2 regions of the Kitasatospora sp. NPDC051164 genome follow, and region 2 is predicted to be linked to the other one. Evidence: predicted binding sites of a transcription regulator. Region 2 holds the regulator's gene; the other holds the start of a gene.
What was found. The regulator HrcA, encoded in region 2, represses chaperone genes, less so after heat shock. The targets are predictions, from matches to a motif close to TTNGCACTCNGNNNNNCNGAGTGCNAA.

Region 1: the regulator HrcA is predicted to act here: its motif matches at 10,622-10,648, upstream of ACIBEC_RS16010 (FmdB family zinc ribbon protein).

The regions. Positions count from the first base shown of each region.
Region 1 is NZ_JBITFB010000009.1:190,351-205,256, reverse strand. Features, by position in the region: gene moaC (cyclic pyranopterin monophosphate synthase MoaC) at 1-265, opposite strand, end outside; gene glp (gephyrin-like molybdotransferase Glp) at 393-1,730, opposite strand; gene galU (UTP--glucose-1-phosphate uridylyltransferase GalU) at 1,753-2,673, opposite strand; gene ACIBEC_RS16035 (GGDEF domain-containing protein) at 2,725-3,636, opposite strand; gene ACIBEC_RS16030 (5-formyltetrahydrofolate cyclo-ligase) at 3,698-4,273, shown strand; gene ACIBEC_RS16025 (penicillin acylase family protein) at 4,345-7,062, opposite strand; gene ACIBEC_RS16020 (potassium/proton antiporter) at 7,305-8,789, shown strand; gene ACIBEC_RS16015 (MFS transporter) at 9,144-10,532, shown strand; gene ACIBEC_RS16010 (FmdB family zinc ribbon protein) at 10,660-10,956, shown strand; gene ACIBEC_RS16005 (hypothetical protein) at 11,261-11,533, shown strand; gene mscL (large conductance mechanosensitive channel protein MscL) at 11,564-11,983, shown strand; gene ACIBEC_RS15995 (hypothetical protein) at 12,000-12,299, opposite strand; gene ACIBEC_RS15990 (sigma-70 family RNA polymerase sigma factor) at 12,423-13,394, opposite strand; gene ACIBEC_RS15985 (phosphatase PAP2 family protein) at 13,819-14,754, shown strand; gene ACIBEC_RS15980 (carbon-nitrogen hydrolase family protein) at 14,797-14,906, shown strand, end outside.
Region 2 is NZ_JBITFB010000004.1:428,983-443,888, reverse strand. Features, by position in the region: gene sigJ (RNA polymerase sigma factor SigJ) at 1-279, opposite strand, end outside; gene ACIBEC_RS09115 (ABC transporter ATP-binding protein) at 467-2,365, opposite strand; gene ACIBEC_RS09110 (ABC transporter ATP-binding protein) at 2,584-4,317, opposite strand; gene ACIBEC_RS09105 (AMP-dependent synthetase/ligase) at 4,675-6,597, shown strand; gene hemW (radical SAM family heme chaperone HemW) at 6,677-7,906, shown strand; gene ACIBEC_RS09095 (DUF3097 domain-containing protein) at 8,097-8,924, opposite strand; gene ACIBEC_RS09090 (hypothetical protein) at 8,956-9,540, opposite strand; gene htpX (zinc metalloprotease HtpX) at 9,617-10,537, opposite strand; gene hrcA (heat-inducible transcriptional repressor HrcA) at 10,861-11,895, shown strand; gene dnaJ (molecular chaperone DnaJ) at 11,973-13,112, shown strand; gene ACIBEC_RS09070 (16S rRNA (uracil(1498)-N(3))-methyltransferase) at 13,238-13,987, shown strand; gene ACIBEC_RS09065 (S41 family peptidase) at 14,130-14,906, shown strand, end outside.

The DNA of each region.
Region 1 (14,906 bases), on a different contig from region 2:
TCCTCACGGTGGCGGTGATCTCCACCGCGTCGTCCGCGACGGCGAGGTCGACCTTGACGCCGGAGACGGCGATCGGGTGGCAGAGCGGGACCAGGTCCGGGGTCTTCTTGGCGCCCATGATCCCGGCGATCCGGGCCACCGCGAGGGCGTCGCCCTTGGGCACGCCCTCGCCGCGCAGCAGCTCGACCACCTTCGCGGAGACCCTCACCCGCCCGGCGGCGACGGCGGTGCGCGCGGTGGTGGCCTTCTCGGAGACGTCGACCATCCGGGCCGCGCCCTGGTCGTCGACGTGGGTGAGGCGGTCGCCGGGGGGAGGTGTCGTCACGGGTAACTCCAGGGGCGCGCAGGTCGAAGTACCGCGCTACCGTACAACTCCGCGGCCCCCCGGGCGTTCAGGAGTCCAGCAACACCACGTCCACCTCGCTGCCGGCGGGCAGTTCGGTGACGTCCTCGGGGACGGTGATCAGGCAGTCGGCCCGGGCCAGCGCGCCGACCAGGTGGGACTCGGCGCCACCGACCGGCTCGACCGTGCCGTCGGCCGCCGAGTAGCGGCCGCGCAGGAACTGCCGGCGGCCGACCGGGGAGCGCAGCGCCGCCGGGCAGAGCGCGCGGACCACCGGGCGGTGCACGTCGGGGGCGCCGAGCATGGTGCGGATGACCGGGCGGACGAAGAGCTCGAAGGAGATGTAGGCGCTCACCGGGTTGCCGGGCAGGGCGAGCAGCGGCACTCCGGCCGCGCCGCCGATCCGGCCGAAACCCTGCGGCTTGCCGGGCTGCATCCGCAGCTTGCGGAAGTCGACGCCCCCGTAGGACTCGAAGACCTCCTTGACCACGTCGTACGCGCCGACGCTGACGCCGCCGCTGGTGACGATCAGGTCGGCGCGGCCGAGCTGGTCCTCCAGAACGGCGCGCAGCCGGTCGGCGTCGTCCGGGACGGCGCCGACCCGGTAGGCGATGGCGCCGGCCTCCTGGGCGGCGGCGGTGAGGGTGAAGCTGTTGGAGTCGGAGATCTGGCCGGGCCCGACGGGCTCGCCGGGCTGGACCAGCTCGCTGCCGGTGGAGAGCACCACGACCCGGGGGCGCGGGCGGACCGTGACGGTGGCCCGGCCGATCGCGGCGAGCAGGCCGAGCTGGGTGGGTCCGAGCCGGGTGCCGGCCTCCAGGACCGTGGAGCCGGCCGCGACGTCGCTGCCGCGGCGGCGGATGTGCGCGCCCTCGGCGACCGGGCGCAGGACGCGGACCTCCTCGTCCGGGACCGGCGCGGTCATCGCGGCGGCGGCCACTCCGGTGCCGGTGCCGCCGTCGGTCCACTCGACCGGGGCGACGGCCCGGGCGCCGGGCGGGAGGGGGGCGCCGGTCATGATCCGGGCGGCCTGGCCGGGGCCGACCTTGGGCAGCTCGCCCGCGCCGGCGGCGATGTCGCCGACCACCGAGAGCACCGACGGATAGGCGTCGGTGGCGCCCTCGGTGTCGGCGGTGCGGACCGCGTAGCCGTCCATCGAGCTGTTGTCGAAGGGCGGCAGGTCGCCGTCGGAGGTCACGTCCTCGTCGAGCCGGCAGCCCTGGGCGTCGAGCAGTTGGAGCTCGATCGCGGGCAGCGGGCCGACGGCGGACAGCACGTCGGCGAGGTGCTCGTCCACCGTCCAGAGGCGGGGGGCCGCCGGTGCCGGGTCCGATCCGGCGTCGCAGCAGGCTGCGGGCGTGGTGCTGTGCTCGGTGGACCCGGTCATCGGCGGCTCGCTCTCTGTCGTGTCAGTCCTGCATCTCGGAGCCGACGAACTCCCGCAGCCAGGAGCGGAACTCCGGGCCCAGGTCATCGCGCTCGGCGGCCAGACGGACGATAGCGCGCAGGTAGTCGGCGCGGTCGCCGGTGTCGTAGCGGCGGCCCTTGAAGAGCACGCCGTGCACCTGGCCGCCGGTCTCCGGCTCGCGGGTGGTCAGCTCGCGCAGGGCGTCGGTGAGCTGGATCTCGCCGCCGCGGCCGGGCGGGGTCTCGCGCAGGACGTCGAAGACCAGCGGGTCGAGGACGTAGCGGCCGATGACGGCGTAGTTCGAGGGGGCCTCGCCGGGCTCGGGCTTCTCGACCAGGTCGGTGACCTGGAAGACGTCCTCGCCGAAGCCGTTGGCCTTGACGGCGGCGCAGCCGTAGAGGTGGATCTGGGAGGGGTCGACCTCCATGAGGGCGACGACCGAGCCGCCGAGCTCCTGCTGCACCTCGATCATGCGGGAGAGCAGCGGGTCGCGGGGGTCGATCAGGTCGTCGCCGAGCAGGACGGCGAAGGGCTGGCCGGCGACGTGCTGCTCGGCGACCGAGACGGCGTGGCCGAGGCCCTTGGGGTCGCCCTGGCGGACGTAGTGCATGTTCGCCAGCTCGACGGACTCGCGGACGCGGGCCAGGCGCTGCTTGTCGCCCTTGCGCGCGAGGAGCTCCTCCAGCTCGTAGGCGCGGTCGAAGTGGTCCTCCAGGGCGCGCTTGTTACGGCCCGTGACCATCAGTATGTCGGACAGGCCCGCGGCGGAGGCCTCCTCGACGACGTACTGGATGGCCGGCTTGTCGACGACCGGAAGCATCTCCTTCGGGGTGGCCTTGGTCGCCGGGAGGAAGCGGGTGCCCAGTCCGGCCGCGGGTACTACGGCCTTGGTTACCGGAACTCGGGAGTTGGTCGTCGTCATGCGTTTACCTTACTCAGGCACGTTTTCGCCCGGCCGAGCGCGCTCGGACGGCTAGGACAGCACGTCTCGGGGCACGGCCACAGCGGCAGGCGTATGGGAAGGGACCGGCTGGGCGAGGGGGTCCCCTCCGGCACAGGGCGACAGACTACCCGGCTTTTCCGAACGGTCACGTTCGGCAGTCGGACCGTACTGCGCACCGGAAGTGACCGGTTCGCGAAGCCCGGTGGCGGGCCGGTCGCGGTGGCGCGGCGAGATCCGCCAGCAGTCGCCGCCGGCCGCCCTCGCCTCGGCGAGCGCCGTGTCGGCGGCGCGCAGCAGGACGGCGGCGTGGGTGCCGTCCTCGGGCAGGACGGCGACGCCGGCGGCGGCGGTGAGGCCGTTGCCGTGCGCCGGGCGGGCTTCGCGCGTCCCGGAGGACCAGTCGAGCAGCAGGTGGCGGCGGACCGACCAGACCAGCCGCTCGGCGACCTGCGCGGCGCCCTCGGCGCCGGTGTCGGGCAGCACCACCAGGAACTCCTCGCCGCTGTAGCGGCCGAGGGTGTCGGCCCGGCGGATCTCCATCGCGAGGCGCTGGGCGAGGTCGCGCAGTATCGCGTTGGCCCGGCCGCGGCCGTGCTCGGCGATGACCGCGTCGAAGCCGGTGATCGCCAGCATCAGCACGGCGAGCGGGCGGGGGCGGTCGGCCTGGTCGGCGTGCTCGGCGCGGCGGGTCCGTTCGATCTCCCGGTCCAGGGTGAGCTGCAGGTGGCGGTAGTTCCACACGCCGGTGAGCGGGTCGCAGGAGGCGGTGCGCTCCAGCTCGGCGCAGCGGTCCTCCAGTTCGGCGATCCGCGCCCGCAGCCGCTCCGCCCGGGCGGCGGCCCCGGCCCGGTCCCGTCGTACCCGCAGTCCGAGGACGGTGGCGCCGGCCAGCGCGGGCGCGCTCAGCAAGGCCAGGGCCTGGACCAGGAGCGGGGTGGACATCGGGGCGCCCTTTCGCGTGGCAGGCTCTGCGCGTCGACGGTCTGGAGACGTGGAGGATCCGGTGCACAACGAGAAGAGCGATCTGAGGACACGGCTGTTGACGCGGCGGCGCGCGCTCTCGGCCGAGGAGCGCGCGGCGGCGGCGCTCGCGCTGGCCGGGCACGCCGGGGAGCTGGCCGGGCCGGGCGCCACGGTGGCCGCGTACGTCTCGGTGGGCGCCGAGCCCGGGACCAGGCCGCTGCTGGACGCGCTGCGGGCGCGCGGGGTGCGGGTGCTGCTGCCGGTGCTGCTGGCGGACAACGACCTGGACTGGGCCGCGTACGCGGGGGCCGGGGAGCTGGCCCCGGCCGGGCGCGGGCTGCTGGAGCCGGTCGGTCCGCGGCTCGGGCCGGAGGCGGTGACGGAGGCCTCGGTGGTGCTGCTGCCGGGTCTGGCGGTGGACCGCGGCGGGCTGCGGCTGGGCCGGGGCGGCGGCAGCTACGACCGGGTGCTGGCCCGGCTGGGGCGGGCGGGCGTACGGCCGGTGCTGGCGGTGCTGCTGTACGAGCACGAGCTGCTGGAGCGGGTGCCCGCCGAGCCGCACGACCGGCCGGTGGACCTGGCGGTCACGCCGTCGGGGGTGCGGCGGCTGGGGTGACCCGGGTGGACGACCGCGGCCCCGCTCCCTTCGGGCGAAGGGGGCGGGGCCGCGGGGTGTCCGTACGGACGTCAGCCGGTGGTGAGCACCAGCTTGTGCTTGGTGGCCTTCTCGACCGCGTCCGGGGTGTAGGCCCAGGTGAGCTGCTTGCCCTTGAGCCAGAGGTCGGTCTGGTCGTTGTAGTTGTCGTTGAAGGCGTGGCCGGAGGCGCCGCCGACGTTGATCCAGCGCGAGGAGTCGAGGTCGTTCAGGTCGACCACCATCCGCATCGACGGGATCCAGTCCACCTGGTAGCCGGCCGCCGCGTTCCAGCCGGCCGCGTCGACCGCCGCCGAGCCGCCGGAGAGCCGGTACGGGCCGCGGTTGAGCAGCTTGTGGAGCACGCCGGAGGCGATCGAGGAGTCGTCGGTGCCGAGGGTCTGCTCCTTCAGCTCCAGCTTGTGCAGACGGCCCCAGCTCCAGGTGGAGATGTCCTTGCTGAGCAGCGAGGTCAGCTCCTGGCGGGCGTTCTTCATCGCTTCCTTGAGAAGGTTGTCCAGGCCCTTCTGGACGGTGTGCTGGGAGTCGATGTAGGTCCACCACGAGCTGTCGGGCTTCTCCAGCTGCTGGCGCACGACCTCGGTCCAGCGGTCGCCGCCGTCCGGCTGGGCCTTGCCCGGGTCGCGGGTGCCGCACTCGGTGACGATCTTGGTGGTGCTGTCGGGCTTGGTCGGGTCGTCCTGCTGGCGGACCAGCAGGCAGTTGTCCTTGGCCCGGAGGTCGGCCGGGAACTTCTGGCCGAAGGCGAGGGTGAGCAGCTGGCGCCAGACGCCGTTGTAGTAGGCGGCGGCCGCCGAGTCGGCGTCCTGGTGGTAGTTCCAGTCCTTCAGCAGGTCCTGGGCCTCGCGCACGTAGGGGTCGTCGATCTGCTGCTTGAGCAGCAGCGGGACCAGCGTCTTGGCCATCACGTTGGTGTTGTCCAGCTGCAGGGTCTGCATGTCGTCCGGCGAGATCTTGCCGTTGTTCTTGAGCAGGCCCTCGATCTGGTCGGTGATCTCCTTGGCGCGGGTGCCGTACTCCCAGTCCTTGGTCAGGCTGTACTTGTAGCTCGGGTCCACCACGGCCTGGTTGGCGGTGACGATGTAGCCGGCGGACGGGTCCAGGCTCCACGGCAGCGCGTTGAAGGGGATCGGGTCCTTCCACTGGTAGGCAGGGTCCCAGCCCGGCGCGGGGTAGGTGCCGTCGCCCTTGCCGCGGACCGGGACGGTGCCCGGGGCCTGGTAGCCGATGTGCTTGGCGTCGGCGTAGATCAGGTTCTGCGCGGGGACGGAGAAGTCCTTGGCGGCGGTGCGGAATTCGTCCCAGTTCTTCGCCTTGTCCAGCCCGAAGACGGCGTCCATGGTCTTACCGGGGCTGAGCGCCGTCCACTGCAGGGCGACACCGTAGCCGCTGGTGCCGCGGTCGGGGGCGGAGGTGCCGTTGGGGGCGTACTTGCCGACCTTCTGCTGCTCGTCGCGCTGGTCGGAGATGAGCGGGGCGCCGGTCTGGGTGGTGCGGACGGTGATGGTGCGGTCCTCCCCGCCGGCGACCTTGATGGTCTCCTTGCGGAGGTCGAACTTCACGTCCTTGCCGTCGACCTGGTAGGTGTCCGGGCCGGTGACCTTCTCCAGGAAGAGGTCGGTCACGTCGGCGCCGAGGTTGGTGAAGCCCCAGGCGATGTCCTTGTTGTGGCCGATCACCGCGCCGGGCATGCCCGCGAAGGTGAAGCCGGAGACGTCGAACTGGCAGGCCGGGGAGGCGGTCCGGCAGTGCAGGCCCATCTGGTACCAGACCGAGGGCAGGCCGGGGCCGAGATGCGGGTCGTTGGCCAGCAGCGGCTTGCCGGTGGTGGTGTGCGAGCCGGCGACCGCCCAGGAGTTGGAACCGATGCCCTGGCCGGGGCGGCCGAGCAGCTGCGGCATCCCGTCGATCCGGTCGGTGAGGCCCTGCAGCAGCGCCTTGGTGGTGGCCGCGCCCTGGGTGGTGGCGGTGCCGTTGCCGGTGCCCGGCTGCGGGGAGCCGTCGGCGGGGCGGTAGTTGTCGCCGCTCACGGTGCCGGTCTTCACGATGGTGCCGTTGCGGGCGTACGGGTAGTCCGGGTACAGCTCGGCGATCTTGTCCGGGCTGAAGTCCTGGGCCAGCAGCGAGCGGTCGACCTCCTCCTGGAGGTTCCCGGAGAGGTTCCAGGCCATCGCCTTGAGCCAGGCCACCGAGTCCACCGGGCTCCACTGCTCGGGCGTGTAGCCGCTGTTGACGGCGCCGAGCAGGGCGTACTCCAGCGAGGCCTTCTCACCGCCGGGGTGCTCGGAGAGCCAGGCGTTCACGCCGTCCGAGTAGGCCTGCAGGTACTTCTTGGTCTCCGGCGCCAGCTTGGTGTCGAACTCCTTCTGCGCCACCTGCCGCCAGCCCATGGTGCGGATGAAGGTGTCGGTGTCGACCTGGCCGTCGCCGAACATCTCGGAGAGCCGGCCGGCGGTGATGTGCCGTCGGACGTCCATCTCCCAGAAACGGTCCTGGGCCTGGACGTAGCCCTGGGCGCGGAACAGGTCCTCGGAGGTGTCGGCGTACAGCTGCGGGATGCCGCTGGCGTCCCGCTTCACGTCGACCGGCGCGGCCAGGCCCGCCACCTTGACGCTGCCGTCCACCTCCGGGAAGGACGCGCGGACCGCGGAGACCCCGCGGTAGCCGCCGTAGCCGACGCCGGCCACCAGCAGCACGACCAGCACGATCACGATCAGACGGGCGCGCCGGAACTTCTTCGAGCGGGGCATCTGGGTCCTTGCGGTCCTGACTTCGGGGCGGGCGGGCGTGTCCAGGGCCTGCGGCCGTGACAGGGAACCACATTAGGCCGAGTCGGCCGGGCACCGTGAACGGGGGACCAAGCTAAAGATATGGCAAAATGTTAGACTGAGTAACGATCCGCAAGAGGAGCATTGACGCCCCCTTAACGCGGGTCGCCCTCACAGCAACACCAGACACCCCGTCCGCCCCTGCCTGCCCGAGGTGCCCCTGCGTGAACGTCTCCCACCTGAACCAGCTCCTCCTCGAAGCCTCCGTGATCCTGCTCTTCGCGGTGGTCGCCGTCCGGATCTCCACCCGGTCAGGGCTGCCCAGCCTGCTGATCTATCTCGGGATCGGCGTGGCGCTGGGCCAGAACGGGATCGGCGTCACCTTCAACAACGCCGCGATGACCCAGGTGATCGGCTACGCGGCGCTCGTGGTGATCCTGGCCGAGGGCGGCCTCAAGACCAGCTGGCGGGAGATCAAGCCCGTGATGCCGGCGGCCACCGTGCTCGCCACCGCCGGCGTCGCGGTCAGCGTGTTCGCCACCGCGGCCGGCGCGCACTGGCTGGTCGGCCTGGACTGGCGGACCTCCCTGCTGCTCGGCGCCATCGTCTCCTCGACCGACGCGGCCGCCGTCTTCTCGGTGCTGCGGATGGTCCCGCTGCCGCACCGGCTCACCGGCCTGCTGGAGGCCGAGTCCGGCTTCAACGACGCGCCCGTGGTCATCCTGGTCGTCGCCTTCGCCACCACCGGGGAGCTGGACTCCTGGTACGTCCTGGTCGGCACGATCCTCGCCGAGCTGGCGATCGGCGCGGTGGTCGGCTTCGCCGTCGGCAAGCTCGGCGCCTACGGGATCAAGCACGTCGCGCTGCCCTCCTCGGGCCTCTACCCGATCGCCGTGATGGCGCTCACCGTGCTCGCCTACGCGGGCGGCGCACTGCTGCACGGCTCCGGCTTCCTCGCCGTCTACATCAGTGCGGTGATCCTCGGGAACTCCAAGCTGCCGCACGGACCGGCCGTCCGCGGCTTCGCCGACGGGCTGGCCTGGATCGGGCAGATCGGCATGTTCGTCCTGCTCGGCCTGCTCTGCACGCCCGCGACCATGGGCTCCTCCGTGGTGCCCGCGCTCGTCGTAGGCGCCGTGCTGGTCTTCCTGGCCCGGCCCCTGTCGGTGGTGGTCTCACTGACCCCGTTCAAGGTGCCGGCCCGCGAACAGGCGCTGCTGAGCTGGGCCGGGCTGCGCGGAGCGGTGCCCATCGTGCTGGCCACCATCCCGGTCGTGTCGGGCGCGCACAAGGCCGCGGACGTGTTCAACATCGTCTTCATCCTGGTCGTCGTCTTCACCCTGCTCCAGGGGCCGACCCTGCCGTGGGTGGCCAAGCGGCTGCGGATCGGCGAGGGCGCGATGGGCCAGGACCTCGGCATCGAGTCAGCCCCGCTGGAGAAGCTGCACGGGCACCTGCTGTCGGTCGCGCTCTCCCCCACCTCCCGGATGTCCGGCGTGGAGATCGGCGAGCTGCGGCTGCCCAAGGGCGCGGCGGTCACCCTCGTCGTGCGCGAGGGCAACTCCTTCGTGCCGGACAAGGCGACGGTACTGCGCGGCGGGGACGAGCTGTTGGTGGTCACCACGGACGAGGTCGGCGAGGCGGCGGAGCGACGGCTGCGGGCCGTGGACAGGGGCGGCAAGCTCGCGGGGTGGCTCAACGGGCGGTGAGCCCGGGGCCTCCGGGGCGCTGGGGGGGCTCTGGGGGTACTCGGGGCGCTCGGGGCGGGTGGGGTATTCGGGGTGCCCGGGGCGTTCCGGGGTCGCCGGGAAAGGGGTGGACTGGCGGGATCTACGCGCGTAACTGTATGCTGGTTCGACCACGCCGTATAACCACCGCTCAGAACACCCCAGCATCTGCCTGACGCAGAGTTGGCGCGACCGCTCGGCGGCCGCGGTCCACCCCCGGCAACCACACCGGGCCGACCCGGTATCACCCCGGTCGACGCGCGAGAGGACGACTCTCGGCGCCGTCGGGGCCACCCCATGCCCTGCCGCGCTACCAGGCAGCAGGAAGGACCGACCGTGACGGCCCGCCGAACGGTCGACCGCGCCGCGGACACCACCGCGGACACCACCGCAGCCCGGACCCCCACCCGAGTCGGGTACGGCGAGCTGCTGCGCACCCCCGGGGCCTGGACTTTCCTGGCCCCGGCCCTCGTCGCGCGACTGCCCTACGCGATGCTCAGCATGGGCATCCTGCTGCTCGTCACCCAGACCCACGGCTCGTACGGCACCGCCGGAACCGTCACCGCCGTCGCCGCCGTCGCCCAGGCCCTGATCGGACCGCAGACCGGGCGGCTGGCCGACCGGTACGGGCAGTCCGCGGTGCTGGTCCCGACCGTCCTCGTGCACGGGGCCTCGGTCGGCGCCCTGATCGCGCTGGCACTGGGGCACGCCCCGGCCTGGAGCCTGTTCCTGGCCGCCGTGCCGGCCGGTGCGAGCGTGCCGCAGATCGGCGCGATGGTCCGGGCCCGCTGGATCGCCCGGTTCACCGCCGACGGCCCCTCCGACGCCTCGGCGGCCCGGGTGAGCACCGCGTTCGCCTTCGAGTCCGTGACCGACGAGTTCACCTTCGTGATCGGCCCGATCCTGGCCTCCGGCATCGCCGCCCTCGCCAACCCGGCGGCCGCCCTGGTCGCCGAGGCCGCGCTGACCGTCGCCGGCGGCCTGGCCTTCGCCGCCCAGCGGCGCACCGCCCCCGCCCGGATCGTGCAGCAGCCCGGCACCAAGCGCACCTCGGCACTCGCCTCCCCCGGCGTCCGGCTGCTCGCCGGGACCTTCCTCGGGGTCGGCGCGGTGTTCGGCGGCATGCAGGTCTCGGTCAACGCCTTCGCCGACTCCGTCGGACAGCACGCCGCGGGCGGCACCGTCTACGGGATCTTCGCGGGCGGCTCCATGCTGGCCGGCGTGCTGTACGGCGTGATCGCCTGGCGCCGGCCCGTCCAGCAGCGGATGCTGATCAGCTACGCGCTGCTGGTGCTGGGCTGCTCCACGCTGTGGGCGATGCCCAACCTGGTCGCGCTGACCGTCGCCGGGCTGGTCTGCGGTCTGGCCATCGCGCCGACGCTGATCAGCGGCTACACCCTGGTCGAGACGCTGGTCGCGGACGGCGCCAAGACGGAGGCCTTCACCTGGCTGACCGGTGCCATCGGGCTGGGCCTCGCGGTCGGCTCGATGGCGGCCGGGAAGCTGATCGACGGGCACGGGCCGTCCACCGGCTTCCTGGTGCCGTTGATCGGCGCCGGACTGGGGCTGGTCACGCTGTTCTCGCTGCGACACCTGCTGGTGGCGCCGAGCGCGGGGCGCGGCCGGATCGTCGCGACCTCCGGAGCGGCCTCCGCGTCGGCTTCCGGAGCGGCCTCCGGGGAGCGCGGAGATGCTGCGCAGCTGGTGGGCGCGGCCAAGGGATGAGCGAGCGGTGGTCCGGCAGCCGAGGCCGGTCGCATCTCACACCGGAGTCGCTGGACTGATCCAGCGGAATGCCGCATCATTGACCATCGTTAGCACTCATAAGGCGAGAGTGCCAGGAGGAAGACAAGTGCCCACGTACCAGTACCAGTGCACCGAGTGCGGCAACGGCCTGGAGGCGGTGCAGAAGTTCACCGACGAGGCGCTGACCACGTGCCCCGACTGCCAGGGACGGCTTCGCAAGGTCTTCTCGGCGGTGGGTGTCGTGTTCAAGGGGTCCGGCTTCTACCGGACCGACAGTCGCTCCTCCTCCAGCAGCTCGGTCGGCTCCGGGTCTTCGTCGACCTCGTCGACGTCGTCCACCCCGGCGCCCGCTTCGAGCACGGGCTCCTCGGCGCCGTCCAGCCCGGCTCCGGCCGCGAGCTGATCCCCGGCCCCGGGACGGAACGACCCGGGCGCCCAGCAGTCCTCGGAAAGGCCCGTCGGCCCCGCATTCCTGCGGGGGCGGCGGGCCTTTTCGCGCCCTTCCCCGTCTCTCCGCGTCTTTTCACACCGCTTTTGTCACCGCGGAAGAGTCGGATCCACTCGCGCGAGTGTACGAACTTGTCCACAGGGGCCGGTTTGTCCACAGCCTGAGGGAAACCGCTTTCCGAGTCCGCCCCGACGGCGCATCGTGTGGGTCGTCAGCCGGTCCACCGGGGTCGGCTGCCGGACCTTTCGGAGGTGCGTCGATGACGACCGTGAGCTTCTCCGTCCCGCTGCCCGCGCCCGCCGTGCCGCCCCGGCAGGAGGTGCCGAGCTTTCCGCCGATCCGGCGCGGGTGCGGCGGGTGGCACCGCTGGCGCAGCGCGGTGCGGCGGCGGGCCGGGGTGCCCGCGCTGGTGCTGCTCGCGGTGGCGGCCGCGCTCGCGCTCGGGCCCGCGCGGGCCGGTCTGCCGCCGCTCGGCGGGGGCGCGCCGGGCCGGACGGGTTGTCAATCCGGAGCTTCGGAAGATCACCCGTAACCCGGAAACGACTTCGTCGTTCGAGGCGGCATGAAGGGCTTCAAGGAATTCCTGCTGCGTGGAAATGTCGTCGAACTCGCCGTCGCCGTGGTCATCGGTGCGGCTTTCACCAATATCATCAACGCCTTCGTCAAAGGCGTGATCAATCCGATTGTCGGTGTGTTCGGAACGAAGGACCTGGGTTCCTACAGTTCCTGCCTCAAGGGGCCCTGCGAGGTGAGCGCGACCGGTGAGGTCACGTCCGGAATCCTCATCCTGTGGGGATCGGTGCTCAGCGCCGTCCTGCAGTTCCTGATCACCGCGGCCGTCGTCTACTTCGTTCTGATCGTGCCCATGAACAGGATGGCGGCCCGCCGCAAGTCCTTCGCCGAGGCGGCGGCGGAGGCAGAGGCCAAGGAGGTCCAGCTGCTGACCGAGATCCGCGACGCGCTGGTCACGCCGCTGCGCTGACCGCGCTCGCCCGTCCTCAGTCCCCGTGGTGCGGCGGGCGCTGGCTCAGGTACCAGTCCAGCCCCCGCCCACCGCTCTCCCCCGCCCCGGAGCGCCCGCCCCAGCCGGCGTCGGTGTCGTCCCGGGACTGCTGGTCCAACGGGTCCCGGAAGACCAGCCGGGCCTTGGCCGCGGGCTTTTTCTGCGACTCCCCGTCCCGATCCCGGCCCTGGTGGTCCTGCTCCTGGCGGTCCTGAGCCTGGGCCTGGTCGTCCTGGGCCTGGGCCTGGCGGTCCTGAACCTGGTCCGTGGGCCGTTCCTGTTCCTGCTCGCTCACCCTGTCCACTCCGTTGCTCGCCTCGTCCTGCCCCTCCAGCCTAAGAGCCCCGTGGCACGCCTCGGGTCCTGGTGCGGAGCGCTCCGCACCAGGACCCGGTCGGGGGCTCGACAGGCCTTCCGGTCAGGCGGCTTCGAAGCCCGCGTGGTCGGCGATCTTCTTCAGCTCGGCCAGCGCGTGCTTCTCGATCTGGCGGATCCGCTCGCGGGTGAGGCCGTGCTGCTTGCCCACCTCGGTGAGGGTGCGCTCGCGGCCGTCCTCCATCCCGTAGCGGGACCGGATGATCGAGGCCGTGCGGTCGTCCAACCGCCCGATCAGATCGTCCAGTTCCTCACGGCGGAGCATGACCATCACGGCGTCCTCCGGGGACGTCGCCCCGGTGTCCTCGACCAGGTCGCCGAACTGGGTCTCGCCCTCGTCGTCGACCGACATGTTGAGGCTGACCGGGTCACGCGCCCAGTCCAGGACGTCCTTGATCCGGGCCTCGGTGGTGTCCAACTCGGCCGCGATCTCGGCCGGCTCGGGCTCCCGCCCCAGTTCCTTGGACTTCTCTCGCTGCACCCGCCGGATCCGCCCCAGCTCCTCCACCAGGTGCACGGGCAGCCGGATGGTGCGGGACTGGTCGGCGATGGACCGGGTGATCGCCTGCCGGATCCACCACGTCGCGTACGTGGAGAACTTGAAGCCCTTGGCGTAGTCGAACTTCTCGACGGCGCGCACCAGGCCCGCGTTGCCCTCCTGGATGAGGTCCAGCAGCGGGAGGCCGCTGCGCGGGTACCGGCGGGCGACCGCGACCACGAGCCGGAGGTTGGAGCGGATGAAGACGTCCTTGGCGCGCTCGGCGTCGGCGGCTATCGTCTCCAGCTCCTCGCGCGTGACGCCGTCGGGGAGTCCCTCCTCGTCCAGCAGGTGCTGGGCGTACACCCCGGCCTCGATCCGCAGCGAGAGCTCGACCTCCTCGGCGGCATCGAGCAGGGGCGTCCTGGCGATCTCGTCGAGGTACATGCCGACCAGGTCACGGTCGGCCTCAAGGTTGGTCGGGCGGGCCGCGCGAGTCCGGTCGGCCCTGTCGCGAACGACGGCACGGGTGGCCATGCTTGCTCCCTTTGCTGGTGTTGCCGAGGTCTGCCTGCCTGCCCCGAGGGCAAGAAGTGCGGGCCCCGCCCGGGGCTCACACGTAACGATCCAACGAACAGATTCCGGACAACATTCCCAAGTCACTCAGATTCTTCCCCGTGATGCAGTATCCTGCCGGTTTTCACCCCGACTTTGGACGCTCGGTGACCACCCGGATACATCCCGTGCCCTCGGGCGACCGTTCCGGGAGTGATTTCTTCACTCGACCCTCACGCGCCGGCCGCCTACCCGTTGAACAGGCGAATGGCCGCGCGCGTTCCCGCACACTCCCGGTTTCCGCCCGCGCCCACGCCCCGGCGCACGCAGGACCTCCTCACAAACGATGCCAAATCGCTATCGCTCCAGCTCCTGATCGGCGCAGGACACTGGGAAGGTGTCAGCCATGCACCTGACCAACAGCACGACCACCGCCACTGCGCGTAACCGCAGTCTCCTTCGGGACGCCGCGGTCGTGTTGGTTTGTGCCGCGCTCTTCGGCCTCCTGGCGGCTCTGGTGACGGGCCACTGGCGCCCGCTGATCCGCTTCGACCAGGAGTGGATCGGCGAACTGCACACCTACGCCCGGGAGCACCGGATCTGGACCGCCGCGGTGCAGACGCTCTCGGACATCGGCGGCACCGTCACCATGCGTACACTCCTCGGAATCGCCGCCGTCTGGCTCTGGTTGATCGGTGCGCGGGTCCTGGCCGGCTGGGTGGCCGCCCAGACCCTGGTCGGCTGGGGCGCCCAATGGGCACTGAAGCTGGCCTTCGACCGCAGGCGGCCCGGTTTCTCCGACCCGGTCTCGCACGCCGGCGGACCGGCCTTCCCCTCCGGGCACGCCATGGCCTCGGCGATCACCTGCGCCGTCCTGGTCGGCCTGGTCTGGTACCGGGTCCGCCGCCGGGGCCGGACCGCGGCCTGCGCGGTGGCAGCGGCGACGGTGCTGACCATCGGCTGGACCCGGGTCGCGCTCGGCGTGCACTGGCCCAGCGACGTACTGGGCGGCTGGCTGGCCGCCGGGATCGTGCTGGGCGCCGTGACCACCGTGATCGAGCTCTGGCGCCCCGGCGCGCTGGCCCGCGATGTACGGCGGGTCAACTGGCGTACCAGGCCCAGGGTTCAGCGGGTCATCGTGCCTTCCATCCGGTCGCCCCACCCCACCGACCCGCTGGACGACGGCGCACCGGGCGACGGCGTGCCACTGGACGACGACGTACCGCTGGACGGCGGCGTTCCGGACCACGGTGTCCCGGACCACGCCGTCCCGGACCACCGCGTTCGGGACGACGGCACCCTGAGCAACGCTGCCGACCGGCCGCACAAGAGAGCGAGCTGAGACCACGTCACCGGTCCGAGGCCGTCCGCTAGCGTGACCGCCGTGACCACCGCCCCTGCCCCCGCCCCCGCCGTCCCCACCGTCACCGCCGGATACCCCGAGCGGCCGCTGCGGATCGCCACCGTCCAGACCCAGGCCGTGGCCGGCGACAT
Region 2 (14,906 bases):
GGAGACGGCCGGCTCGGGCAGCCACTCGCCGTAGTAGGCCTCGCGGCGGGCCCGGGCGGAGCCCAGCTGGTCGTAGCAGAGCCGGGTGACGACGGTGGTCAGGAAGGCGCGCGGATCGGCGACGGTGGCGCGGTCGGCGGCCTGCCAGCGCAGCCAGGCGTCCTGCAGGACATCCTCGGCGTCGGTGAAGGAGCCGAGCAGCCGGTAGGCGACGGAGCCGAGGTAGCGGCGGTTCGCCTCGAAGGCGTCCGGGGCGGCCGGGAGCTGGTCGTCGATCACGCGCCCAAGGTAGCGCCCGGCGCCACCCATGGCGACGACCGGGTGCGCGACGGGCGGGGACGGCGAAGAGCGGGACGCAAAGGTGGTCACCCGCGACGAGCATGCACACGAGGGCACGCACGCGAAGGGCATGCACGCGAAGGGCCGGGGCGGAAGGTCCCGCCCCGGCCCGTCATGTGGCGTTGCGTCAGTCGACCTCGGCCACGGCCTCCGCGAACTGCGCCTGGTAGAGCCGGGCGTAGGCGCCGTCGGCGGCGATCAGTTCGTCATGCGAGCCCTGTTCCACGATCGAGCCGTTCTCCATCACCAGGATCACGTCGGCGTCCCGGATGGTGGAGAGCCGGTGGGCGATGACGAAGCTGGTGCGGCCGGTGCGCAGCCGGGCCATGGCCCGCTGGATGAGCACCTCGGTGCGGGTGTCGACGGAGCTGGTGGCCTCGTCGAGGACCAGGATGGACGGCTGGGCGAGGAAGGCCCGGGCGATGGTGATCAGCTGCTTCTCGCCGGTGCTGACGTTGGTGCCCTCGTCGTCGATGACGGTGTCGTAGCCGTCCGGCAGGGTGCGGACGAAGCGGTCGACGTGGGCGGCCTTGGCGGCCTCGACGACCTGTTCGTGGGTGGCGCCCCGGGCGCCGTAGGCGATGTTGTCGGCGATGGTGCCGCCGAACAGCCAGGTGTCCTGGAGGACCATGCCGATGCCGGAGCGCAGGTCCTCGCGGGACATCGCGGAGATGTCGACCCCGTCGAGGGTGATCCGTCCGGAGCTGACCTCGTAGAAGCGCATCAGCAGGTTGACGAGGGTGGTCTTGCCGGCGCCGGTGGGGCCGACGATGGCGACCGTGTGGCCGGGTTCGACCTTGAGCGAGAGGTCCTCGATGAGCGGCTTGTCGGGTTCGTAGCGGAAGGAGACGTCCTGGAAGGCGACCCGGCCGTGCAGGGCGTCCGGCTTCTCGGGCATGGCGGGTTCGGCGCTCTGCTCGGGGGCGTCGAGCAGTTCGAAGACGCGCTCGGCGGAGGCGACACCGGACTGCACCAGGTTGGCCATGCTGGCGACCTGGGTGAGCGGCTGGCTGAACTGCCGGGAGTACTGGATGAACGCCTGCACGTCGCCGATGGACAGCGCGCCGCTGGCCACCCGCAGGCCGCCGACGACGGCGACCAGCACGTACTGCAGGTTGCCGATCAGCATCATCGCGGGCTGGATGATCCCGGAGATGAACTGGGCCTTGTAACTGGCCTCGTAGAGTGCTTCGTTGTGCTTGCGGAAGGTCTCCGCGGACTCGCGCTGGCGGCCGAAGACCTTGACCAGGGTGTGGCCGGTGTACATCTCCTCGATGTGGGCGTTGAGCTGGCCGGTGGACTTCCACTGCTGGACGAACTGCGGCTGCGCCCGCTTGCCGACCTTGGTGGCGACGACCACCGAGACCGGCACCGAGACCAGGGCGATCAGGGCGAGCAGCGGGGAGATCCAGAACATCATGGCCAGCACGCCGACCACGGTGAGCAGCGAGTTGACGACCTGTCCCATGGTCTGCTGCATGGACTGGCCGATGTTGTCGATGTCGTTGGTGACCCGGCTGAGCACTTCGCCGCGCGGCTGCTTGTCGAAGTAGCTGAGCGGCAGTCGGGACAGCTTGGACTCGACGTCCTGGCGCAGCCGGTAGCTGGCGAGCTGGATGGCCTTGGTGGCCAGTCGGCCCTGGAAGATGCCGAGGACGGCGGAGGCGACGTAGATGCCGAGCACCCAGAGCAGGACGGAGCCGATGGCGTCGAAGTCCATGCCCTGGCCGGGGGTGAAGTCGACGGCGGAGAGCAGGTCGGCGACGCCCTTGTCGCCGTGGGCGCGCAGGCCGTCGATGACCTGGGCCTTGGAGCTGCCGGGTGCGAAGCGGGCGCCGACGACGCCGGCGAAGATCAGGTCGGTGGCGTTGCCGAGGATCTTGGGGCCGATGACGGCGCACCCGATGCCGAGGACGCCGAGGAGCAGGACGCCGATGAGGATGTTGCGTTCGGGGCGCAGCAGGCCGAGGACGCGTTTGCCGGAGCCCTTGAAGTCCATGGACTTCTCGGAGCCCTGGCCGCCCATGAAGCGGCCGGGTCCGGCGGGGCCGCGGCGGGCGGCGGCGGCCTGGGAGTCGCTGGGCAGTTCGGCGTCGGTCTTCGTCAGGTCGGCCTGCGCGCTCTCGGCTTTCGTCAGGTCGGCTTTCGTCAAGTCGGCCGTCGTCAAGTCGGCCGTCGTCGGGCCGGCCGTCGTCGGGTCGGCCTTTCCGGTGTCCTGCTCCGCCGTGGGGTTTCCGGGGGTGGTCACGCCGCCTCCTGCTCGGTGAGCTGGGAGAGCACGATCTCCCGGTACGTCGGGTTGTCGGCCATCAGTTCGTGGTGGGTGCCGGTGCCGACGACGGCGCCCTCGTCGAGGACGATGATCCGGTCGGCGTCGCGGATGGTGGACACGCGCTGGGCGACGATCAGGACGGTGGCGTCGGAGGTCTCGTCGGCGAGGGCCTTGCGCAGTCTGGCGTCGGTGGCGTAGTCGAGCGCGGAGAAGGAGTCGTCGAAGAGGTAGACGGAGGGTTTGCGGACCAGGGCGCGGGCGATGGCGAGGCGTTGGCGTTGGCCGCCGGAGACGTTGCTGCCGCCCTGGGCGATGGGGGCGTCGAGGCCTTCGGGGAGCTTTTCGACGAACTCCTTGGCCTGGGCGATCTTCAGGGCGTGCCAGAGTTCCTCGTCGGTGGCGTCGGGCCGGCCGTAGCGGAGGTTGCTGGCGACGGTGCCGCTGAACAGGTAGGGCTTCTGGGGGACGATGCCGATGTTGTCGGCGATCGTGTCGGCGGCGAGTTCGCGGACGTCGACGCCGTCGAGCAGGACCCGGCCGGAGGTGGCGTCGAAGAGCCGGGGGACGAGGCCGAGCAGGGTGGACTTGCCGCTGCCGGTGGAGCCGATGATGGCGGTGGTCTCGCCGGGGCGGGCGGTGAGGTTGATGCCGCGCAGTACGGAGGCCTCGGCGCCGGGGTAGCGGAAGTCGACGTCGCGCAGTTCGAGGTTGCCGCGGCGGAGGACCTCGGTGACGGGCGCGGCGGGCGGGACGACGCTGGAGTCGGTGCTGAGGACGTCCTGGACGCGTTCGGCGCAGACCTCGGCGCGGGGCACCATCATGAACATGAAGGTGGCCATCATGACGCTCATCAGGATCTGCAGCAGGTAGGAGAGGAAGGCGGTGAGCGCGCCGATCTGCATGGAGTGGCTGTCGATGCGGTGGGCGCCGAACCAGAGCACGGCGACGCTGGAGACGTTCACGACGAGCATGACGGCGGGGAACATGACGGCCATCAGCCGGCCGACGCGGCGGGCGACGTCGGTGAGGTCCTCGTTGGCGTCGGCGAAGCGGGCCTGCTCCTGGGTGTCCTTGACGAAGGCGCGGATGACCCGGATGCCGGTGATCTGTTCGCGCAGGACCCGGTTCACGGTGTCGATCCGCTCCTGCATGCTGCGGAACTGCGGGCGCAGTGCGCGGACCAGCAGGACGACGACGACGGCGAGGGCGGGGATGACGGCGAGCAGCAGGCCGGACAACGGGACGTCCTGGTTGAGCGCCATGATGATGCCGCCGACGCACATGATGGGTGCGGCGACCATGAGCGTGAAGCTCATCAGGGCGAGCATCTGGATCTGCTGGACGTCGTTGGTGGTGCGGGTGATCAGGGAGGGCGCGCCGAACTGGCCGACCTCGCGGGCGGAGAAGCTCTGCACCCGGTCGAAGACGGCGGCGCGGACGTCGCGGCCGAAGGCCATGGCGACGCGGGCGCCGATGAGGACGGCGCCGATCGAGCAGATCGCCTGGACGAGGGTGACGCCGATCATGACCCCGCCGAGGCGCAGGATGTACCCGGTGTCGCCCTTGACCACGCCGTCGTCGATGATGTCGGCGTTGAGCGTCGGCAGGTAGAGCGCCGCGAGGGTGGACACCAGCTGGAGGGCTACCAGCAGGGTGATCGGTCGGGAGTAGGGGCGCAGGTACGCCCTCAGCAGTCTGATCAGCACTAGCACACTCTTGTCGTCGCCGGTCGGGTTCGCACCCCAATTCTCGTTCTTCTGTGCGGTCGTACAGGCCATTCGGCGTGTGGGAACCGGGGGTTTGCCGGGCTTTTACCGAACGGTCCGGCAGTTCGCTCGTTGGTCACCTTGCCGGGTGCGTCCGTCGGTGTGGCGTGGTCACCGGCGGTGCGGGGGGTGTGCCGACCGGCTCCGCCCCCTTACGGAATGACCGGTTTCCCCCTAGGCTGCTGATTGCCCCCTTGTTACTGACCGGTACCGTTCAGGTGAACCGGGGGCCCGGCGACCGCCCCCACGGCCGCCGCGACAATCCCTCAGACGGCCACCCGCCCCCGGAGGTCCTCGTTGAGTTCCGCGCAGTCCCTGATCGACTCCGGCCGGCCCGACCTCGTCGCCGGGCGTCCCGCCTCCGTCGCCCATTTGTTCCTGGAGCGGGTCGCCGCGACTCCGAACGGTGAGGCCTACCGCTACCCCGCCCCGGTCGACGAGCACGCCGCGGACGGCGCGCCCGGCGCGGAGCAGTGGCGCTCGCTGACCTGGGCGCAGACCGCGACCCGGGTCAAGGCGGTGGCGGCCGGCCTGATGGCGCTCGGCATCCAGCCGGAGGACCGGGTCGCCCTGGCGTCCTCCACCCGGATCGAGTGGATCATCACCGACCTCGGCGCCATGTGCGCGGGCGCGGCGATCACGACCGTCTACCCGAGCACCAACGCGGACGAGACCGTCTTCATCCTCTCCAACTCGGGCTCCCGGGCGCTGTTCGCGGAGAACGCCGCCCAGCTGGCCAAGGCCGCTGCGCAGCTCGAGCAGCTGCCCGAGCTGCGCACCGTCATTCTGTTCGACGCCCCCGACGAGGCTCCCGAGGCGGCCGGCCTCGAGGTGCTCACCCTCGCCGAGCTGGAGCAGCGCGGCGCCGAGTACCTGGAGCAGCACCCGGACGCGGTGGAGAAGGCCGTCGACGGGCTCGACAAGGAGCAGCTGGCCACCCTGATCTACACCTCGGGCACCACCGGCCGCCCCAAGGGCGTGCGCCTGGTGCACGACTGCTGGGCGTACGAGGGCCGGGCGCAGGAGGCCAGTGGGCTGCTGCGCTCCGACGACGTGCAGTTCATGTGGCTGCCGCTGTCCCACGTGTTCGGCAAGACGCTGATCTCCGGGCAGATCGCCACCGGCCACGTGATGGCGGTGGACGGCCGGGTGGACCGGATCATCCACAACCTGCCGGTGATCCGGCCGACCATCATGGCGTCCGCGCCGCGCATCTTCGAGAAGGTCTACAACGGCATCGCGGGCAAGGCCCGGGCCGAGGGCGGCGCCAAGTACAAGATCTTCCTGTGGGCGGCGAAGGTCGCCCGCGAGCACGCCCGGGCCGTCCAGGAGAGCCGCGTCGCCACCGGCACCGGCACCGCCCCGCTGGCCCTGCGGGTGCAGCACGCGCTGGCTGACAAGCTGGTGTACGCCAAGATCCGGGCCGCGTTCGGCGGGCGGCTGCGCGGCGCGGTCTCCGGCAGCGCCGCACTCGCTCCGGAGATCGGCTACTTCTTCCTCGGTGCCGGCGTGCCGATCCTGGAGGGCTACGGCCTCAGCGAGACCAGCGCCGGCTCCTGCGTCAACCGCGAGGAGGACGTGCGGATCGGCACCGTGGGCCGCCCGCTGCCCGGCACCGAGGTGCGGATCGCCGAGGACGGCGAGATCCTGCTGCGCGGCCCGGGCATCATGCGCGGCTACCACAACCTGCCGGAGAAGACCGCCGAGGTGCTGGAAGCGGACGGCTGGTTCCACACCGAGGACATCGGCGAACTCAGCCCCGACGGCTTCCTGCGGATCACCGACCGCAAGAAGGACCTGTTCAAGACCTCCGGCGGCAAGTACGTGGCGCCCAGCGAGGTCGAGGGCAAGTTCAAGGCGGTCTGCCCGTTCGTCAGCAACATCCTGGTGATCGGCAACGGCCGTAACTTCTGCACCGCGCTGATCGGCCTGGACGAGGCCGTCCTCATGCCGTGGGCCGCCGAGCACGGCCTCGCCGGCAAGTCCTACGCCGAGCTGGCCGTCGAGCCGGCCGTCCACGAGCTGATCGAGGGCTTCGTGAAGCGGCTCAACACGGGGCTGCAGCGCTGGCAGACGATCAAGAAGTTCCACCTGCTGCCGCGCGACCTCGACGTGGAGCACGGCGAGCTCACCCCGAGCCTGAAGATCAAGCGCCCCGTGGTCGAGAAGACCTACGCGGACGCGGTCGCCGCGATGTACACGGGCGCCAACGAGGCCTGACCCGGCCCGTCCGCACCCCGTCCCACCCCGTCCCGTACGGTCCGCGCAGGCTTCGCGGACCGTACGGGACAATGGGGGCATGCCCTCCGCACTCCCCGACGGCGAGCCGGTGCCGTCCGACGGTTCCCTGCCCGCCCACGCCCTCGACGGGCTCGGCAGCCGCCCGTTCGGTTTCTACCTGCACGTGCCGTACTGCGCCAGCCGCTGCGGCTACTGCGACTTCAACACCTACACCGCCACCGAGCTGCGCTCCTCCGGGGCCGTCGCCTCCCAGGAGACGTACGCCGACAACGTGGTCGCCGAGATCCGGCTCGCCCGGAAGGTGCTGGGCGACACCGACCTGCCGGTGCGCACCGTCTTCCTCGGCGGCGGCACCCCCACCCTGCTGCCCGCCGGCGACCTGGTGAAGATGCTCGCCGCCGTCCGCGAGGAGTTCGGGCTCGCCGACGGCGCCGAGGTCACCACCGAAGCCAACCCGGAATCCGTCGACCCGGCGTACCTGGCCGAGCTGCGCGAGGGCGGCTACAACCGGATCTCCTTCGGCATGCAGAGCGCCCGCCCGCACGTCCTCCGGCTGCTCGACCGCCACCACACCCCGGGCCGCCCCGAAGCCTGCGTCGCCGAAGCCCGCGCGGCCGGGTTCGAACACGTCAACCTCGACCTGATCTACGGCACCCCGGGCGAGTCCGACGACGACTGGCGGGCCTCCCTGGACGCCGCCATCGGCGCCGGGCCCGACCACGTCTCCGCGTACTCCCTGATCGTCGAGGAGGGCACCCGGCTCGCCGCCCGGGTCAAGCGCGGCGAACTGCCGATGATCGACGACGACGTGCACGCCGACCGCTACCTCATCGCCGAGGAGGCACTGGGCGCCGCCGGGTACCGGTGGTACGAGGTCTCCAACTGGGCCACCACCCCCGAGGGCCGCTGCCGCCACAACGAGCTCTACTGGACCGGCGCCGACTGGTGGGGCGCCGGCCCCGGCGCCCACAGCCACATCGGCGGCGTCCGCTGGTGGAACGCCAAACACCCCGCCGCCTACGCCCAGGCCCTCACCGAGGGCCGCACCCCGGGCCTGGGCCGCGAGGTCCTGGCGGAGGAGGACCGCCGCGTCGAGCGCATCCTCCTGGAACTGCGCCTGGTCGAGGGCGTCTCCCTCGATCTGCTGACCGGCACCGGCCGCGAGGCCGCCGCCCGGCACCTCGCCGACGGCCTCCTCGCCCCCGAGCCCTACGCGGCAGGCCGCGCCGTCCTCACCCTCCAGGGCAGGCTCCTGGCGGACGCGGTCGTGCGTGACCTGGTGGACTGACATTCGTTGACGTGGGTGTCAGCCGTCGGAGGGAGCGTGCGTGCCGCTGACCGAGCTGGGTCAGGATTCCGGGTCCGGACTCCCGAGGTACATGTCGGAGCGGACCAGCAAGTTCGGCGAGCCCGTCCCCATCGACCAGCTCGGCATCAGCTTGGACACCACGGACTTTCAGAAGTACCTCTGACCGGCCTCAGTCCGGCAGGGTCACGAAGTCGATCAGCTCCTCGACCCGGCCCAGGAGTTCGGGTTCCAGGTCCTTGTAGGTGTCGACCTTGGACAGGATGTGCTTCCAGGCGGCCGGGGTGTCCGTCGGCCAGCCGAGGCGGCGGCAGGTGCCTTCCTTCCAGTCCTCGCCGCGGGGGACGGCGGGCCAGGCGGGGATGCCGACGGCGGCGGGCTTCACGGCCTGCCAGATGTCGATGTAGGGGTGGCCGACGACGAGGACGCGGTCGCCGGTGACCCGGGCGGCGATGCGGTGCTCCTTGGTGCCGGGGAGCAGGTGGTCGACCAGGACGCCGAGGCGGCGGCCGGGGCCGGGGGCGAAGTCGGCGACGATCGCGGGCAGGTCGTCGATGCCCCGCAGGTACTCGACGACGACGCCCTCGATGCGCAGGTCGTCACCCCAGACCCGCTCGACCAGTTCGGCGTCGTGCCGGCCCTCGACGTAGATCCGCGACTCGCGGGCGACCCGGGCGCGGGCGCCGGGGACGGCGATCGAGCCGGAGGCGGTGCGGTGAGGCGTTCGCGGCGCCGCCGGGCCGACCGGGCGGACCAGGGTGACGGCCTTGCCCTCCAGCAGGAAGCCGCGCGGGACCAACGGGAACACCCGGTGCTTGCCGAAGCGGTCCTCCAGGGTGACGGTGAACCCCTCGGCGGTCTTCTCGCACCGCACCACCGCCCCGCAGAAGCCGGTCGCCGCCTCCTCGACCACCAGGTCCCGCTCGGCGGGCACCTCCGGGGCGGGGGCCTGCTTCTTCCACGGCGGGGTCAGGTCGGGACCGTACTGGCGGCTGCGCATACGGGTGATCATAGGGATGGCGGACGGGCCGTCAGAGACCCGGCGCGCCCCAGACCGGGAACCAGCGACTGAGGTCCTTCTCCAGCCGCAGGTCGTTCCCCAGCATCGCGTTGACCTGCAGCTCCAGCGGGCTGTTGCGCTTCTCCCCGCCGCCGGGCATCGGGGCGAAGGGGTAGAAGGTGCCGCGTTTGTAGAGGTAGACCAGGGCCAGGGACTGCCCCTGCGGATTGCGGAAGCCGACCAGGGAGCAGAGCAGCTGCGGCCCGAAGCCGTTCGCCTCCAGTTCGCTGTTGACCGCGTGCAGGTCGTTCACCAGCTCCGGCAGTTCCTCGGGCTGGTGCCGGGCGAGCAGCCAGGAGTAGCCGTAGTCGTCCTTGGAGGCCTCCACCGGGACGCCGCCGCGCTCGGTGTCGGCGTCCAGCAGCGCCCGTACCTGTTGTTCGACCTGGACGAAGGCCGCGCCTTCGACGGCCGCGAAGCAGACCGAGCCGAGCCCGGTGGGGGTGAACGCGGCGCCGGCCTCCAGGGTGAGTGCGGCGGACGGCACGCCGAACAGCTGGTCCAGGTCGGGCTTGACGGGCTTGGTGCGGCCGAACAGGGCGTCCAGGATTCCCACGGCGGTCCTTTCGTCAGCGGAGGTCGGCGGAGGTCGGCGGAGGGTCTGCAGGGGTCGGCGGAGGGTCGGCGGGGGTTCAGTGGCCGAGCTGCTCGGAGATCTTCGCCAGCTGCTCCAGCCGCTTCTCCAGCGTCGGGTGCGTGGAGAGCAGCTGGGAGGCGGTCTCCCGGGCGTTCAGCGCGGGGGCGAAGTAGAAGGCGTTGTAGGGCTGCGCCTGGCGCAGGTCCTTGCTGGGGATGGCCGCGATCTGCCCGGTGACCTTGGTGAGGGCCGAGGCGAGGGCGCTGGGCCGGCCGGTGAGCTGGGCGGCGGCACGGTCGGCGGCCAGTTCGCGGTAGCGGGAGAGCAGCCGGGTGAGCAGGAAGCTGATCGCGTAGACGACCATCGAGACCAGCGGGATGATCAGCGCGACGATGGCCGCGTTCTGGTCGTTGTTGTTGCGGCCGCCGCCCATGAATCCGCCGTACACGGCGATGCGGGTCATCGCGCCGGCGAGAACGCCGAGGAAGCCGGCGATGGTCATCACGGCGACGTCCCGGTGGGCGACGTGGGACAGCTCGTGGGCGAGGACGCCTTCCAGTTCCTCGGGCTCCAGGCGTCGCAGCAGGCCGGTGGTGACGCAGACGACCGCGTTCTGCGGGTTGCGGCCGGTGGCGAAGGCGTTGGGCATGTCGTTGTCGGCGACCGCCACGCGGGGTTTGGGCATGTCGGCCAGGGCGCAGAGCCGGTCGATCGTGCCGTGCAGTTGGGGGAACTCCTCCGGGGACACCGGGCGGGCGCCCATGGCCCGTTCGGTGATCTTGTCGCTGAACCAGAACTGGGCCACGAACAGCCCGCCGGAGATCAGGACGATCAGCGGCCAGGCGCCGCGCAGCAGCGCGATCAGCAGGCCGGTGAAACCGACGTACAGCAGCCCGATCACGAACATCGTCGCGACCATGCGGCCGGTCAGGCCGCGGTCGGGTGCGAAACGGGTGTGCTGGCCCGAGCTCGACATCGCTTGCTCCTCCATTCGCCGTCGCCTTCGATGCTGCCACCCGGACGGCCTCGTGGCACCACTCGCGCGCCGGGAACCCGTGACGGGAACCCGTGAACGGTGGCCGCCCCGCGGGCCGTACCTGGAACTGCGGGAAGGATCACGCCGGTCCGGCCGTTCCTGCGGCAGGACCCGGGCCTTACACTGGCAGGTACGGTTCTGGCACTCGTGTGTTCAGAGTGCCAAGGTGCCGAGGCCGGACCTTCCGGGAAGGGCCGGCAGCAGCACCCGGGGACACCCAGGGACACAGACGGACAACGAGCGAAGACGGAGGTGCGTGCCCCATGGCCGGTGAGGTCCGCCAGCTGGACGACCGCAAGCTCGCCGTGCTCCGCGCGATCGTGCAGGACTACGTGGGCACCGAGGAGCCCGTCGGGTCCAAGGCCCTGGTGGAGCGGCACAACCTCGGGGTCTCGCCGGCGACCGTCCGCAACGACATGGCGGCGCTGGAGGAGGAGGGGTACATCCACCAGCCGCATACCAGCGCCGGCCGCATCCCGACCGACAAGGGGTACCGCCTCTTCGTCGACAAGCTCGCCGAGGTCAAGCCGATGAGCGCCCCCGAGCGCCGGGCGATCCGGCACTTCCTGGACGGCGCGGTCGACCTGGACGACGTGGTCGCGCGCACCGTGCGGCTGCTCGCCCAGCTGACCCGGCAGGTCGCGGTGGTGCAGTACCCGTCGCTGACGCGGTCCACCGTGCGGCACATCGAGCTGGTGGCACTGGCCCCGGCGAAGGTGATGCTGGTGCTGATCACCAACACCGGCCGGGTCGAGCAGCGGATGGTCGACTGCCCGGGCACGGTCGGCGAGACGGTCCTGGCGGACCTGCGGGCCGCGCTCAACACCAGAGCCGCCGGCCGCCGCCTCCCGGAGGTCCCGGGGCTGCTGGAGGAACTGCCGGCGATGTTCGAGCAGGCCGACCGGCCGACCGTCAGCACGGTCCTGGCGACCCTGTTCGAGACGCTCGCGGAACAGAACGAGGAGCGGATCATGCTGGCCGGCACGGCCAACCTGACCCGCTTCGGCCACGACTTCCCGCTCACCATCCAGCCGGTGCTGGAGGCCCTGGAGGAGCAGGTCATCCTGCTCCGCCTCCTGGGTGAGACCAACGACGCCGCGATGACGGTCCGGATCGGGCGGGAGAACGCCTACGAAGGGCTGATTTCCACCTCGGTCGTGTCGGTCGGTTACGGTTCGGGCGACGAGAGCGTGGCCAAACTGGGTGTGATCGGCCCGACCCGGATGGACTACCCGGGCACAATGGGGGCGGTGCGCGCGGTGGCGCGGTACGTGGGTCAGATCCTGGCCGAGTCGTAGCAAAGACCGCGCGTCCTGGAGATGACGCGCGGTAACCAGTCGCAGCACTACTACAGGCGGAACAAGCGGAGCATTTGGTGGCCACGGACTACTACGCGGTACTCGGCGTCCGACGGGATGCGGGGCAGGACGAGATCAAGAAGGCGTTCCGGCGCCTGGCACGCGAACTGCACCCGGACGTCAACCCGGACCCGAAGACGCAGGAGCGGTTCAAGGAGATCAACGCCGCCTACGAGGTGCTCTCCGATCCGCAGAAGCGCCAGGTCTACGACCTCGGCGGTGACCCGCTGTCGCCGGGCGGCGGTGGCGCGGGCGGTTTCGGCGCCGGCGCGGCGGGCTTCGGCTTCTCCGACATCATGGACGCCTTCTTCGGCGCCGCGGCCGGCCAGCGTGGCCCGCGCTCGCGCACCCGCCGCGGCCAGGACGCCATGATCCGGCTGGAGATCACCCTGGAGGAGGCCGCTTTCGGCACCACCAAGGAGCTCCAGGTCGACACCGCCGTCACCTGCACCACGTGCAGCGGCGAGGGCGCGGCCCCCGGCACCTCCGCCCAGACCTGCGACATGTGTCGCGGCAAGGGCGAGGTCTCCCAGGTCACCAGGTCCTTCCTGGGCCAGGTCATGACCTCCCGTCCCTGCCCGCAGTGCCAGGGCTTCGGCACCGTCGTGCCGACCCCGTGCCCGGAGTGCGCCGGCGACGGCCGGGTCCGCGCCCGTCGCACCCTGACCGTCAAGATCCCGGCCGGTGTCGACAACGGCACCCGGATCCAGCTGGCCGGCGAGGGCGAGGTCGGCCCCGGCGGCGGCCCGGCCGGCGACCTGTACGTCGAGATCGCCGAGACCACCCACACCATCTTCCAGCGGCGCGGCGACGACCTGCACTGCACCGTCACCATCCCGATGACGGCGGCCTCGCTCGGCACCCGGGTGCCGCTGCAGACCCTGGACGGCCTGGAGGAGGTCGACATCAGGCCCGGCACCCAGTCCGGCCAGTCGATCCCGCTGCACGGCCGGGGCATCACCCACCTGCGCGGGGGCGGCCGGGGCGACCTGATAGTGCATGTCGAGGTGAAGACGCCCAGCAAGCTCGACGCCGAGCAGGAGGACCTGCTGCGCCGCCTCGCGGTGCTGCGCGGCGAGGAGCAGCCGTCCGGCCAGTTCGCGCCGGGCCAGCAGGGCCTGTTCTCCCGGCTGAAGGACGCCTTCAACGGCCGGTAGCCGTCCGCGCAGGGGTGCCGGGGGCCCACCCCGGCACCTCTTTCGCGTGTCCCCCCTCAGGCCGTAGGCCGCACCCGGGCCTCAGGCCTCAGCCCGCAGGCCGCACCCCGGAAAGGTTCCCCCGCATGACCGCACCCGTCTTCGTCGTCGAGACCGAGCGGATCGCCGCCGCCGCGCCTGGCACCGTCGTGCGCCTGGACGGCCCGGAGGGGCGGCACGCGGCCGCGGTGAAGCGGCTGGAGCCGGGCGAGGCGGTGACCCTGGCCGACGGGCAGGGGCTCGGCGTGGACGGGACGGTCGCCGAGGTGCTCGGCAAGGACGCGATCGACGTGGCGGTCGCCGCCGTGCGCCGCGAGCCGGAGCCCGCGCCGCGGATCGTCGTCGTCCAGGCGCTGCCCAAGGGCGACCGCGGCGAGCTGGCCGTGGAGACCATGACCGAGGTCGGCGTGGACGTGGTCATCCCGTGGGCGGCCTCGCGCTGCATCACCCAGTGGAAGGGCGAGCGCGGCGCCAAGGCGCTCGCCAAGTGGCGGGCCACCGCCCGCGAGGCGGGCAAGCAGTCCCGCCGGCTGCGCTTCCCCGAGGTCCGCGACCCGATGACCACCAGGCAGCTGGCGCCCGTCCTCGCGCGGGCCGCGTTCGCCGCCGTGCTGCACGAGGAGGGCGCCGAGCCGCTGGCGCATGCCGCGCTGCCCGAGGCCGGTGACCTCGTGCTGGTGGTCGGCCCGGAGGGCGGGGTGTCTGCGGAGGAGCTGGCCGCGTTCGCCGAGGCGGGCGCGAAGCCGTACCGGCTGGGCCCCTCGGTGCTGCGCACCTCCACCGCCGGGGTGGCCGCCGGCGCGCTGCTGCTGGGACGCACCGGCCGCTGGGCGTAGCCCGGACCGGGCCGTGGCCCGTGCACCGGGGCCGCGGCCAGTACTACGGCCGCGCGGCGCGGTCCAGCGGGCTCACCCGAGGGGCCCGACTCTTGCCGGAAAGCCCGGCGGCTCGTACGCGTACGTGCCTACGCTGGACCGCGTGACGGACTCCCTGAGCACCTCCGCGGGCGCCTATCTGCGCCACCCCCACCTGCACGGCGACCTGATCACCTTCGTCGCCGAGAACGACCTCTGGCTCGCCCCGCTGGACGGCGGCCGGGCCTGGCGGCTGACGGCCGACCACCGGCCGGTCCACGACCCCCGGTTCTCCCCGGACGGGCGGCACATCGCCTTCACCTCCACCCGGGACGGCGCCCCCGAGGTGCACGTGGTGCCGGTGGACGGCGGCCCGTCCCGCCGGCTCACCCACTGGGGCAGCGGCCAGACCCGGGTGCAGGGCTGGACGGCCGACGGCCGCCCGATCGCCACCACCACCGCCGGCCAGGCCACCCTGCGCCGCACCTGGGCGCACGCCGTGCCGCTGGACGGCGGCGAGCCCGCGCGGCTGCCGTACGGGCCGATCGGCGGCATCGCCTTCGAGCCCGGCGGGGACCGGGTGCTGCTGGCCAGTGCCGCGATCCGCGAACCGGCCTGGTGGAAGCGCTACCGGGGCGGCCGGGCCGGCAAGCTGTGGCTGGGCCGGGACGAATTCGTCCGCGTCCACGAGGGGTTGGACGGCCAGCTGTCCTCGCCGTTGTGGGTGGCCGGCCCTGCGGGCGGGCCGGGCGGGCAGGACGGGCAGGGCGGCCGGATCGCCTTCCTGTCCGACCACGAGGGCGTCGGCGAGCTGTGGTCCAGCCTCCCGGACGGGTCCGACCTGCGCCGCCACAGCGTCGGCGCGGACGGCTTCTACGCCCGCAACGCCGCCACCGACGGC